4 regions of the Sulfitobacter sp. M39 genome follow, and region 1 is predicted to be linked to each of the others. Evidence: riboswitches for the same ligand, from Rfam matches in the RefSeq annotation. Region 1 holds a riboswitch; each other region holds the start of a gene.
What was found. A riboswitch is a leader RNA that binds a small molecule or an ion and turns the genes downstream of it on or off. The one in region 1 is predicted to bind cobalamin.
Positions count from the first base shown of each region.

Region 2: another riboswitch for cobalamin. It lies ahead of GLP43_RS07600 (ABC transporter substrate-binding protein); the one in region 1 lies ahead of bluB (5,6-dimethylbenzimidazole synthase).
Region 3: another riboswitch for cobalamin. It lies ahead of GLP43_RS00365 (DUF1636 family protein); the one in region 1 lies ahead of bluB (5,6-dimethylbenzimidazole synthase).
Region 4: another riboswitch for cobalamin. It lies ahead of GLP43_RS00430 (energy-coupling factor ABC transporter permease); the one in region 1 lies ahead of bluB (5,6-dimethylbenzimidazole synthase).

Region 1 covers NZ_WMDZ01000001.1:1,128,760-1,131,964, forward strand. Annotated here, with positions in the region: gene GLP43_RS05510 (BCCT family transporter) at 1-99, opposite strand, end outside; gene GLP43_RS05515 (hypothetical protein) at 466-1,227, shown strand; cobalamin riboswitch at 1,264-1,441, shown strand; gene bluB (5,6-dimethylbenzimidazole synthase) at 1,492-2,172, shown strand; gene GLP43_RS05525 (hypothetical protein) at 2,410-3,205, shown strand, end outside.
Region 2 covers NZ_WMDZ01000001.1:1,580,287-1,583,491, reverse strand. Annotated here, with positions in the region: gene recJ (single-stranded-DNA-specific exonuclease RecJ) at 1-517, shown strand, start outside; tRNA gene GLP43_RS07610 (tRNA-Glu) at 593-667, shown strand; tRNA gene GLP43_RS07605 (tRNA-Glu) at 924-998, shown strand; cobalamin riboswitch at 1,123-1,321, shown strand; gene GLP43_RS07600 (ABC transporter substrate-binding protein) at 1,466-2,482, shown strand; gene GLP43_RS07595 (FecCD family ABC transporter permease) at 2,503-3,205, shown strand, end outside.
Region 3 covers NZ_WMDZ01000001.1:64,698-67,902, forward strand. Annotated here, with positions in the region: gene GLP43_RS00360 (cobyric acid synthase) at 1-1,279, opposite strand, end outside; cobalamin riboswitch at 1,446-1,663, shown strand; gene GLP43_RS00365 (DUF1636 family protein) at 1,758-2,138, shown strand; gene cobW (cobalamin biosynthesis protein CobW) at 2,135-3,169, shown strand; gene cobN (cobaltochelatase subunit CobN) at 3,176-3,205, shown strand, end outside.
Region 4 covers NZ_WMDZ01000001.1:77,823-81,027, forward strand. Annotated here, with positions in the region: gene GLP43_RS00420 (cobyrinate a,c-diamide synthase) at 1-913, shown strand, start outside; gene cobA (uroporphyrinogen-III C-methyltransferase) at 910-1,626, shown strand; cobalamin riboswitch at 1,655-1,868, shown strand; gene GLP43_RS00430 (energy-coupling factor ABC transporter permease) at 1,941-2,624, shown strand; gene cobF (precorrin-6A synthase (deacetylating)) at 2,686-3,205, shown strand, end outside.

The DNA of each region.
Region 1 (3,205 bases):
GCTGCCTTCTTTGTTGTCTTGGCCGATCTCGTAATCCGTGTCGATTACGGCAGCGGCCCCGTCGGGTGTCGGGATACCCGGCGACGTTTCATCTGTCATTAGATGCTCTCCATTTTATGTATTTGCGACTAATCATAGCGCAACTCCGACAAAACGACCACCGCTGCGCGGGAATTAAGTAAATGAATATCATGGCTTAGCCCCCGGAAGCGGGCTTGACGCCCCGTTTGCGGGGCGCGGGCTATGCGTTTTTTCCGTGGTTTACCGCGAATCCCCTCTTTGGATTCGGGTGAAACACCGGGGCGGATCCGCGTGCCGCACTGCCCAAGCCCGTCTGAACGGAGGGGGCAACCGCACCGCGGGATAGCGCCCTATCCCAAAAGATATGCCGCCCTATCCGTCCATGGCTCCGACCCACCTGCTTGCGCAAATGAAAGCGCGGGCGTCTGCGGTCACCATGGTCCCATGACAAATTTTTTCATCATGGGGGATGATATGAAAGTTACTTGCACACTACCAATTATCGCAACCGCGGCACTTCTGGCCGCTACCACTGTCAGCGCCGAAGGGTTCAGCCTGTCCGGTGCGCGCTCTGCCATGCAAAGCGACATCTCGTTCAACGTTATGCAATCCGCAGGGCAGGGGCAGATCAAGCTGCGCCATAAGGTCCAGCCCAAAGCGCAGGTCCGGTCCAAGACCGTGAGCAGCCGCAGCCGGTCCTTCCAAGAGCTAAGCGGGGTCAGCACTGCCGCGGACCTCAAAAGCCTCATCGCTTGGGCCGAGGCGGGTCCGAAGGGCTATGACGCCGTGCAATACGGGGCCAAACGGCTGCCGCCACAGCGTCCGACACAAATGACCATCGGAGAGATCTACCGCTGGATCGACCGCACGCCGGGCCAACCGCATGCCATCGGTCGATACCAGTTCATTCCATCCACGCTGCGCAGTCTGGTGCGACAGGCGGGCCTGAGCAAGAATGACCGCTTTACCTCGGCGGTGCAGGACGGGCTGGCAGATATCCTTTTGGTCGATGCGGGGTTTAATGCGTTCAAGAAGGGCAAGATCAGCCGCCACCGCTTTATGGAAAACCTCGCACGTATCTGGGCCGGTTTCCCGACCTCTAACGGGCGGTCCTATTATCACGGCTATGCAGGCAACAAGGCTGTCATCTCGTGGAACGAGTTCGACGCCGTGATGAAGAAGATTTTCGCAACCAAACGCGGCTGATCCCCGCGTTAGGGCTTGTTCCGGGCGGACAGCCGTGGCCCAATGGCCGGGTCTGGTGTCCGCCTCGCGGAAGAATCGGGAAGCTGGTGAAACTCCGGCACGTGCCCAACGCTGTAATGGGGATGGTTTGCGCATAGGCCACTGGAATATTCCGGGAAGGCGCGCGGACCAAACGACCCTAAGTCAGAAGACCGGCCAGACAGTACAGCTTGCCCCGCATGGACAGCGGGATTGGCGCATAAACGTATTGTTGGGGACTGAACAATGCCGATACCCTCTGCGCTGGCACCCGCTGCGCCTTTTTCAGATGCTGAACGCGACGCCGTCTACAAGGCGATCTTTACCCGCCGCGATGTACGCGATCAGTTTTTACCCGATCCAGTGGCCGAGGATGTGTTACACCGCATACTAACCGCCGCGCATCACGCACCGTCCGTCGGGTTGTCACAGCCGTGGAACTTCATCGTCATCCGGGATCAGGCCGCACGCGATCAGGTCTGGCACGCCTTCAACCGCGCCAACGAGGAAGCCGCCCAGATGTTCGAGGGCGACCGCCAGACAACCTATAGGTCGCTAAAGCTCGAAGGCATCCGCAAGGCACCGGTCAATATCTGCGTGACCTGTGACCGCAGCCGTGGCGGCAAGGTCGTGCTGGGGCGCACCCATAATCAAAGCATGGATCTTTATAGCACGGTCTGCGCGATCCAGAACCTCTGGCTTGCCGCCCGCGCCGAGGGCATCGGGCTGGGCTGGGTCAGCGTGTTCCGCGATGCCGATCTGCGTGACCTGCTGAAGATCCCCGACCGGATAGAAATCGTCGGCTACCTGTGTTTGGGCCACGTGGACGAGCTTTACCAGACGCCCGAACTTGAGGTGAAAGGCTGGAGCAAACGGCTCCCCGTGGACGAGATGATCTTTGACGGCACGTGGCAGGGCGATCCTTAGGCGGTTCCTCGTCGTTCGCGACGTCACCTCCCGCAGTGCGGGTATTTTGTATCATCAGCGGAACCATGCCGGTTCCCTGACGTTGCCTTTGTGAAGCCGACGCATACCGCGTGCGGCACGCATAGAGGAGTTCTTCCAAATGGGCGGTATCATTTATCTCGTAGGTCTTGTGGTCGTGGTCATGGCGGTATTGTCGCTGATCGGTCTTGCGTAAACTAACGCCGGGGAGGCATTTACATGAACACGACACTCACTGAAAAAACTGCCGATGGATCCTATGTCGACTGGCCCGCAATTTTCGCGGGTACCGTTGTGGCTGTGGCAATCGGGCTCTTGCTGACCGCCTTCGGCGCGGCGCTTGGCTTGTCGTCGATCACGCTGGACGGAACCGACAATTCATCGACGCTTGAACTGGTGCTGACCGCGCTGTGGATGGTGATCACGCTGGTCGCGTCCTATCTGGCCGGTGGCTATATCGCGGGCCGCATGCGCCGCCGCGTCGAAAGCGCCACGGATGACGAAGTGACCGCACGTGACGGGATCAACGGTTTGGTTGTTTGGGGCCTCGGGTCTGTGATCACCGCCGTGATGCTATCAAGCGCGCTGAGCTTTGCAGCTAATACCGCGGGCAATGTTGCTGCGGGTGCAGGCAAAGCAGCTGGTACGGTCGTCGAGGCTGCGGGCTCTGCCGTTGGGGGTGCTGCCTCCGGTCTGGCCGATGCGGCGGGTGCTGCTATCCCGGATGAGGCCAAGAATGATCCGACAGATTACCTGTCGAACCAGCTTTTGCGCCCCAATCAGGTTGACCCGGTCACCGCCGATCCCGAGCAATTGGCAGAGCAGACCGCCAGCATCGTCGCGAATATCTACCGCACGGGTGAGGTGAGCGAGGAAGACCGGACCTATCTTGCCGGTGCTGTTGCCGCACGCACCGATCTGACCCAGGCTCAGGCGAAAGAGCGCGTGGACCAGATCGTGACCCAAGCGCAGGAAGCACGTCAGGAAGTCGAAGACGCTGTTGCCGCTGCCAAGG
Region 2 (3,205 bases), 450 kb from region 1:
GGGCGCGCCTATCCAGCGGCTGGCGGCGGAGGGGCTGCTGATCAAGGGCGGCGGGCATAAGATGGCCGCCGGTCTGACCGTTGCCGAAGACAAGCTGGAGGAAGCGATGGCGCGGCTGTCAGAGCTCTTGGCCAAGCAGGGCGCGCATCTGGCCGGCGCGGCAGACCTGAAGCTGGACGGCATGTTGATGCCCGCCGCCGCGACGGTGGAACTGGCGCAGCAGGTGGAGCAGGCAGGCCCCTTTGGGGCCGGTGCCCCTGCCCCGCGATATGCCTTTGCCGACATGCAGATCCGCTTTGCCAAGCGGGTGGGTGAAAGCCACCTCAAGATCAGTTTTGGCGACGGCAACAACACCAAAATGGACGCCATCGCCTTTGGCGCATTTGACGGCCCGCTTGGCCCGGCACTGGAAAACCACGGTGGTGCACGGTTCCATCTGGCCGGTCGTCTGGACATCAATACCTGGCGCGGCCGACAGTCCGTGCAGCTGCGTCTGGAAGATGCGGCACCTGCGTAAAAATTTTTCATTTTCTTTCGATTTCTGCTTGCGCGCCTGCGCCGCATTCCTTAGAGAAGCGCTCACAAGCTAAGTGGCCCGTTCGTCTATCGGTTAGGACGTCAGGTTTTCAACCTGAAAAGAGGGGTTCGACTCCCCTACGGGCTGCCACTTGTGCCTTTCCCTGACATCCCAACATACTACGCTGTGAATGTGGGCGAGATGCGTTTCGTTCGCTGTTCGGGGCCGGTTTGGACTGGCACGGCGCACGCCGTAGCAAGCGGACAGTCAAGCGCCCCGCATCAATGGCACTTAGGAATGTGGTATCAAACCCCGTGAATTTTTTGCCGTATTTCCCCCCTTTCTCACGCTGCTTCCACTTGCGCCCGCCGATGGCTTTGCCTAAAGAAGCGCTCACAAGTTAAGTGGCCCGTTCGTCTATCGGTTAGGACGTCAGGTTTTCAACCTGAAAAGAGGGGTTCGACTCCCCTACGGGCTGCCACTTGGTTTTCCATCCGTTTGTTGTTCATGCCTCTAGCGCGTTCTGCGGAACTGTAACCTGCGTCATTTGCCTTTGTCACACGATGGTGCCCCCAAAAACGCAACTTGACGGGTGGGCGGACAACTGTCATCGAAACCGGGTCGGTTTCCTTCGGGAAATAATAGGGAATTCGCCATCCGCGCTTTGGTCTGGATGAACCGGAACTGCCCCCGCAACTGTAGACGGTGAGCTACCTCCATCATGCCACTGGGCCTCAAGGTCCGGGAAGGCGGGGACAGCCGCGATCCGTCAGTCAGGAGACCTGCCGACACTGAACCTGAAACACCGGGCGGGGTTGCTCGGGAGAGGATGATGATGGGACCGGATCTTACCACACGCGCAGACCAAAATGCGCCCGCGCGCCGTTTGGCTAGCCCCTTGTCTTTCTATTCAAAGACCCCGGCATCGGACCAACCGGAGCCCTTGATATGAAACCATTTTTTTCCAGCCTGACTCTGATTGCGAGCCTTGCGGGCAGCACCGCGCTTGGCGCAGAGACAGACTATCCGCTGACCATCGATAACTGCGGCCACACGCTTAGCTTTGACGCGGCCCCCCAGACCACCGTGACCATCGGGCAATCCACGACAGAGATCCTGTATCTGCTGGGTCAGCAGGACCGGATCGCGGGAACCTCTGTCTGGTTCAGCCCTGTTTTGCCAGAGTTCAAAGACACCAACGATGCGATTGAACGGCTGGCGGATAACGATCCCAGCTTTGAAAGCGTGTTGGGTAAACGCCCCGATCTGGTCACCGTGATGTATGAATGGCACGTCGGCCCCGAAGGTATGGTCGGCACCCGCGACAGCTTTCACGAGGTGGGCGTGCCGACCTATGTGATGCCCACCGATTGCGCGGCCAAGGATAACTCTGTCGGCGCGGACGGCACACGATCTGAACTGTTCACGACCCAGCAGCTGTATACCAGCATCGAGGAACTTGCCCGGATCTACAACGCGCAAGATGCCGGTGCCGCCCTGCTGCAAGACCTGCAATCGCGCGAAGCAAAGGCCGTGGCCAAGGCCAAATCGCTGAACCTGCCTCAGGGTACATCAGCGTTGTTCTGGTTCTCGTCGTCCGAGATGGCGGCGGACCCTTATGTGGCAGGTCAACAGGGTGTGCCCGCCTATATGATGGACAAGCTTGGCGTTGAAAACGTCGTGACCTCGGCCGAGGAATGGCCGCTGGTCGGATGGGAGACTCTGGCGAAATCCGACCCGACGTTCATCGTGCTCGCCAAAATGGACCGTCGCCGCTTCCCTGCGGATGACATCGAGAAAAAGCGCGCCTTCCTGATGAACGACCCCGTCGCCCGCGAGATGACCGCGGTGAAAGAGGGCCGCATCATCACCATGGATGCCCATGCGATGGACCCGACCGTACGTGCGATCTATGCGCTGGAAACGATGGCTGACGCGCTGTCCGGTTTCGATCTGGCCGAATGACCGCAATCGACCGCTCTGTGATGCGCAGGCCGCAGTGGCACTGGTGGGTGATCATCCCGCCGGTGCTGCTGGCCGCACTGCTGTTTGGTGCGGCCATCGGCGAGGTCTCTATCCCGCCGCTGGTGGTGCTGAAGGTGCTGGCCAACAAGGCGCTGAACGCGGGCTATGCGGTCGACAAGATCGACGAGGGCATCGTGTGGAACTACCGCATGGCGCGGGCCGTGGTGGCAATGTGCTGTGGCGCCGGTCTGGCGCTGTCGGGCGTCGTGCTGCAAGCACTGCTGCGCAATGCGCTGGCGGATCCCTATCTGCTGGGGATCTCTGCGGGGGCGTCCACGGGTGCTGTGGCGGTGACCATCCTCGGGCTGGGGGGTGGTGCAATCTCGCTGTCTATCGGTGCGTTCAGCGGGGCGCTGGTGGCCTTTGCCTTTGTCGCCTTGCTGGCGCAGGCGGCGGGCGGCGGTGTGGGCCTACGGGCCGCGGGGGTGATCGTGCTGGCCGGTATTGCGGGCAGCCAGATGTTCAACGCCCTGACCGCGCTGATGATCACGAAATCGGCCAATGCCGAACAGGCCCGTGCCATCATGTTCTGGCTTTTGGGGAATATGTCGGGCGTGCGCTGGCCCGATGTCCTGAGCGCCCTGCCCGCGGCGATGATCGGGCTGCTGGCCTGTCTGTGGCACGCCCGCGCGCTGGATGCCTTTACCTTCGGCAGCGACAGCG
Region 3 (3,205 bases), 1.1 Mb from region 1:
AGGTGCCGGTGATCTTGCCATCGCGCGACCCTGCCCCGTCGGGGATGCCGTTGATATGCGCAAAGGGCATGGCGCAATCGGCCCCCACCGTCTGCCCGATGTGGATTTCATAGCCGTCGATCTGCGTGCCCGTGGCGGCATGGTCGGCGGTGACGCGGGTCAGGGTCTTGTCCGGGGCCATGCGGGTTTCGACATCCAGCAAGCCCAGCCCCTCTTCGCGCCCTGCAGGCCCCTCGAAGCCCTGCGGATCCTCGATAAACCGGCCCAGCATCTGGTAGCCGCCGCAAATTCCCAGCACCGCGCCGCCGCGCCGCACATGAGCATAAAGGTCGATGTCCCAGCCTTGGGCGCGCAGAAAAGCCAGATCGCCGCGGGTGGATTTCGTGCCCGGCAGGATCACAAGATCGGCGTCCGCGGGCAGCGGCGTGCCGGGGGGGACCATGGTCAGCCGCACCGAAGCCTCCGCCGCCAGCGGGTCGAGGTCGTCGAAGTTCGAGATGCGCGAGAGCATGGGGCAGACGATGTGGAACCCGCCGTCGGAGGGGGCGCGCGACAGGTCCACCGCGTCTTCGGCAGGCAGCAAATGCGCATTGGCAAACCACGGCAATGTGCCGAACCCCGTCCAGCCGGTGCGGCGTTCAATCTCGCGGTAGCCTTCGTCAAAAAGGCTCACATCGCCGCGGAACTTGTTGACTAGAAAGCCGGTGATCATCGCCGCGTCCTGCGGGTCCATCACCACTTGGGTGCCGACGATCTGGGCGATGACGCCGCCACGGTTGATGTCTCCGGCCAATACAACGGGTACACCTGCGGCGCGGGCAAAGCCCATATTGGCAAGGTCGTTCTGGCGCAGGTTCACCTCTGCCGGGCTGCCGGCGCCTTCGACGATGATCAGGTCGGCGCTTTGCCCGAGGATACCGAAGCTTTCGAGCACGGGGGCCATCAACCCTGCCCGGGCCTTGCTGAAGTCACGCGCTTGCAGGGTGCTGTGGCGCTGCCCTTGCACGATCACCTGCGACCCGCTGTCGGTTTCGGGTTTCAGCAGGATGGGGTTCATATGCACCGACAGGGACCGCCCGCAGGCAATCGCTTGCAGGGCCTGTGCGCGGCCGATCTCTCCGCCGTCCTCGGTGACGGCGGCGTTGTTCGACATGTTCTGCGGTTTGAACGGCGCGACCGAAAGCCCCCGACGCGTGGCCGCGCGGCACAGGCCCGCCACCAGCATGGATTTCCCCACATTCGATCCGGTGCCCTGGATCATGATGGCGCGGGTGGGCATGGCGGGACCTCGTGTTTTTTGTGCAGCCCTTGGTGTCAGCCTGCGGTGATCCCGTCAAGCATCCGCGGGTGACGCTGCGCATTGGCCGCCAACGGGAAAATCCGCGCAAAGCGGGTTTGGCCCCTGCGTTATGACAGGCGTCGCTTGACAGGGGCGGGCAAATGACCAATGCAGGGCGTATGTTGGTTCCTGTCCCAGACAGGCGAAGAGGGAACGCGATACGCATTGATCCAGCCTTGGGTCAGCGCCAAGCGCAGCCGCCCCCGCGACCGTGACCGGAGAGAACTTTCAACCACTGGCCCAAAGGCTGGGAAGGTGAAGGTTCGCAAGGCAAGCTGCCTTAGATCCGCAAGCCGGGAGACCTGCCAGCATAGTTTGTAACGGGCGAACGGGGTGTTTCGCGACTGGCCTAGAACGCTGTTCGCATGTCGTTCGCTGCTGGCGATCCCCCTTGGCCCATCGACGTATGAGGCAAGATATGACCACCACGGATCAACCGGTCACCGTCACCATCTGCACCACCTGTCGCGCAGGTCAGATCACCGCCGAGGACGCGCCGCGCCCCGGGCAACAGCTGTTTGACGCGCTGTCGGGGCATCTGCCCGACGGTGTGCAGCTGCGCGGTGCCGAATGTCTGTCGGCCTGTTCTCGGGGCTGTTCGATGGTCCTGTCGGGTGGCCCGTCGCGCTGGACCTATGTGTACGGCGATCTCGACACTGACGCGCATTTGTCCGATATCGTGAATGGCGTCTCTGCCTATGCCCAGACATCTGATGGCGTGGTGCCCTGGCGCGAACGCCCCGTGGTCTTCCGCAAACAATCCATCGCCCGCATTCCCCCACAGGAGCCTACCGAATGACCAACCTTACCAAAATCCCCGTTACCGTGATCACCGGCTTTCTGGGCGCTGGCAAAACCACCTTTATCCGTCACCTGATGGAGAACGCGGGCTCCAAGCGTCTGGCCGTGCTGGTCAATGAATTCGGCACCGCCGGTGTGGATGGCGACATCCTGAAATCCTGCGCGATTGATAATTGCCCCGCCGAGAACATCGTCGAACTGGCAAACGGCTGTATCTGCTGCACCGTGGCCGATGACTTTATCCCCACGATCGAAGCGCTGATGGCCCTGCCTGAAACGCCTGATCACATCCTGATCGAGACGTCGGGGCTGGCGCTGCCAAAGCCCTTGCTCAAGGCGTTTGACTGGCCCGCGATCCGGTCGCGTATCACCGTGGATGGCGTGATCACCCTGGCCGATGCCGAAGCCGTGGTCAGCGGGCAGTTCGCCCCCGATCTAGAGGCCGTGGCCGCACAGCGCGATGCCGATGACAGTCTGGACCACGAAACGCCGCTGTCCGAAGTCTTTGAGGACCAGATCGCCTGCGCCGACATCGTGCTGCTGTCCAAGGCCGATCTGGCGGGCCCCGAGGGCGTCGAGGCCGCGCGCAAGGTGATCGAGGCGCATGCGCCGCGCAAGCTGCCGATCATTCCGATGACCGAAGGCGTGATCGACCCCCGCGTTGTGCTGGGTCTGGAAGCTGCCGCCGAAGATGACATCGACGCGCGCCCCAGCCACCACGACGGGCATGACGATCACGAACATGACGACTTTGAAAGCGTGGTGATCGACATGGGCGAAGTCGCCGATGTCGCCACGCTTGAGGCCGCCATTCTGCGCTTGGCGCGCGAGCAGAAAATCCTGCGCGTCAAAGGCTATATCGCCGTTCAGGACAAACCGATGCGTCTGCTTGTGCAGGCCGTGGGCGAGCGCGTGCGCAGCCAGTTCGACCGCCCTTGGGGGGACATGCCGCGCCGCAGCCAACTGGTTGTGATCGCAGAGCATGATCACGTGAACGAAGCCGCGATCCGCGCGGTGCTGGAGGGCTAAGCCGCCATGCATGTCGTCTTTCGCGAAAGCCACGGA
Region 4 (3,205 bases), 1.1 Mb from region 1:
CACCGCACTTGGGTTCAAGACGATGCGCCCGGATGTGCATGTCGCGGGTGTGGTGCTGAACAAGGTCGCCAGCCCCCGGCATGAGGCGCTGCTGCGTCTGGGGATGGAGCAAGTCGGCATCCCCGTTCTGGGCGCGCTGCCACGTCAGGGGTCGGTCACGCTGCCGGAACGCCACTTGGGTCTGGTGCAAGCCGAGGAACAGCCCGAACTGATGAAGCTGCTGGATGCGGCAGGTGATTTCATCACACAGCATATCGATCTTGATCTGATCGTCTCTGCCGCTCAAGGGCGCAGTATTCCTGACGGGCCAGATGTCTTACCCCCGCCCCCCGGTCAACGGATCGCTTTGGCCAAGGATGCCGCGTTTTCGTTCATCTATCCGCATTTGCTGGACCACTGGATCGCTGCGGGTGCGCAGGTGTTACCCTTCTCGCCGCTGGCGGATGAGGCACCGGACGACAGCGCCGACATCTGCTGGCTGCCCGGCGGCTATCCCGAGCTGCATGCCGGACGCCTTGCCGCTGCCGCGCAGTTCCGCGACGGCCTGCAACAGTTCGCCACAACGCGCCCGGTGCATGGGGAATGCGGGGGTTATATGGCGATGGGAGCCGGTTTGGTCGACAAGGAAGGCGTGCGTCACCAGATGGCGGGGCTGCTGGGGCTGGAAACCAGCTATGAGAAGCGCAAGATGCATCTGGGCTACCGGCTTGCCACGTTGAACGAACCCGGCCCCGGCTATGACGCGGGCGCGCGGTTGCGCGGGCATGAATTCCACTATTCTACGATCCTGTCGCAACCAGACACGCCGCTGGCGCGGGTGGTCGATGCCAATGGGGCCGAAGTGCCCGAGACAGGCTCGCGGCGCGGCCATGCCACCGGCACCTTCTTTCACCTGATTGCGGGGGCGTCATGAGCGGTTTTGTCTCTTTCGTCTCGTCCGGTCCGGGTGATCCCGAGCTGCTGACCGTGAAGGCGGTAAAGCGGTTGCAAGAGGCCGAAGTCGTGCTGTTCGACGATCTGTCGGCGGGTCCGATCCTTGAACACGTCTCGCCCGAGGCCGATCTGATCGGGGTAGGCAAACGCGCGGGACGGCTGTCTCCGAAGCAGGATCACGTGAGCCGCCTGCTGGTCGAACACGCCTTGACCGGCGCGCGGGTGGTGCGGCTCAAAAGCGGGGACGCGGGCGTGTTTGGCCGGCTTGAAGAAGAGCTGACCGCGCTGAAAGCGGCAGGCGTCGCTTTCGAGATCATCCCCGGTGTGACGGCGGCGTCTTCGGCGGCGGCGGCGGCGATGATCCCGCTGACACGGCGGCTGACCGCGCGGCGGGTGCAGTTTATCACCGGTCATGGCGAATCGGGGGCTTTGCCCGAAGATCTGAACATGGCGGCGCTGGCCGACCCAACGGCGACCACGGTCGTCTATATGGGGCGGCGCACCTTCGCCAGTTTCGCCGCGCGGCTGATCGAGGCGGGCTTGCCCCCTTCGACCCCTGCCCTGCTGGCAGAGGCGGTATCGACCCCCGATCAAAAGCTGAGCCGCCACACCGTGGAAAGCCTTGCCCATCTGCCGCTGGATCCCGCAACGTCAGCGCCAGCGCTGATCCTTTACGGGCCGTTGACCGAATAGATGACTTGACAAAACCAGCCCGAAAATGACCACCTATTCCGGACGGTTCCCCGTGCGCCTTCAGGCAATCGGGGTGAAAAGGGAATACGGTGCGGTGCCAAAGCAAAGGTGCCTAATCCGGAACTGCCCCCGCACCTGTAAGTGAAGAGCAACCCGCATTGCCACTGGGCCACATCGCCTGGGAAGGCGCGGCACGCATGGACGCACAAAGTCAGGAGACCTGCCGTCATGGGGATGATCCCCGATCCAATTGGCGGCCCCCCGGGGCGGCTTTCACATCATGCCGTCGGGGAAGACGGCAAGGAGACCTGAACATGCATATCGAACCCGAAGTCGTGACCGGCGCGAAGCTGGTCCTGTCCTATGGCACCGCCGCCGGTGCTGCGGCCTACACCGCGAAAACCGCGATGGACTCTGTCCGTGAAAAAGGCGTCGTGCCTTTTGCGGGCGGGGCTGTGGTGGCCACCGCGCTGACCTTTGTCTTTTTTCAGGTCTTCCCGCATTTCCCCGTGGGCGTGAGCGAAGTGCACCTGATCCTCGGCTCGACCCTGTTCCTGCTGTTCGGCGTGGCCCCTGCGGCTGCCGGTCTGGCGCTTGGTCTGCTGGCGCAGGGCATGTTCTTTGCCCCCATCGACCTGCCGCAATACACGATGAACGTCACCACGCTGCTGGTGCCCTTGTTCATGGTCTCGGCGCTGGCCAAACGCATCATCGCGCCCAACACCGCCTATGTTGATCTGACCTATGTTCAAGCGCTCAAGCTGTCGACCGCGTTTCAGGCGGGCGTTGTGGGCTGGGTGGCGTTCTGGGCCATCTACGGTCAGGGCTTTGCCGCCAGCAACATCGCCGCTGTGGCCAGCTTTGGCGGGGCCTATATGATGGTCATCCTGATCGAGCCGCTGGTGGATCTGGCCGTGCTCGCCGCCGCGAAAACCCTGCGCGATTTCGCGGGCAGCGCGCTGTTCACCAAGCGTCTGACACAGACTGCCGCTGAATAATCCAAGACCCGACGCGGCCCCCTACTCTACGGGCCGCGTTACCCCCTGCCGGAGCCTCAAGATGTTTACGCTTTCACTGATCGGCATCGGGTCCGGCAATCCCAAACACCTGACATTACAAGCCATCGACGCGCTGAATGCCTGCGATGTGATCCTGATTCCGTCCAAGGGCGCGGGCAAGGATGATCTGGCTGGCCTGCGGCACGAGATTTGCACCCAAGTGCTGCGGTCGGACGGGCCTGATATTCACGAATTCACCCTGCCCAAACGCGACGCCGCCAACCCTGATTATCACGCGGGCGTCCACGATTGGCACGATGCCATTGCGCAGGTCTGGCTGGCCGAGATGCAGCGCACCCTGCCCCAAGGCGGCCGTGTCGGTTTCCTCGTCTGGGGGGATCCGTCGCTGTATGACAGCACCCTGCGCATTGCGGAGCGGTTGCAAAAGGTCGTCACACTCACCGTCGATGTCGTGCCGGGGATTACCTCTCTTCAGGTACTGACGGCGGGCCATGCGATCCCGCTGAACACCATCGGCAATCCCGTCACGATCACCACCGGACGGCAGCTGCGCGATCATG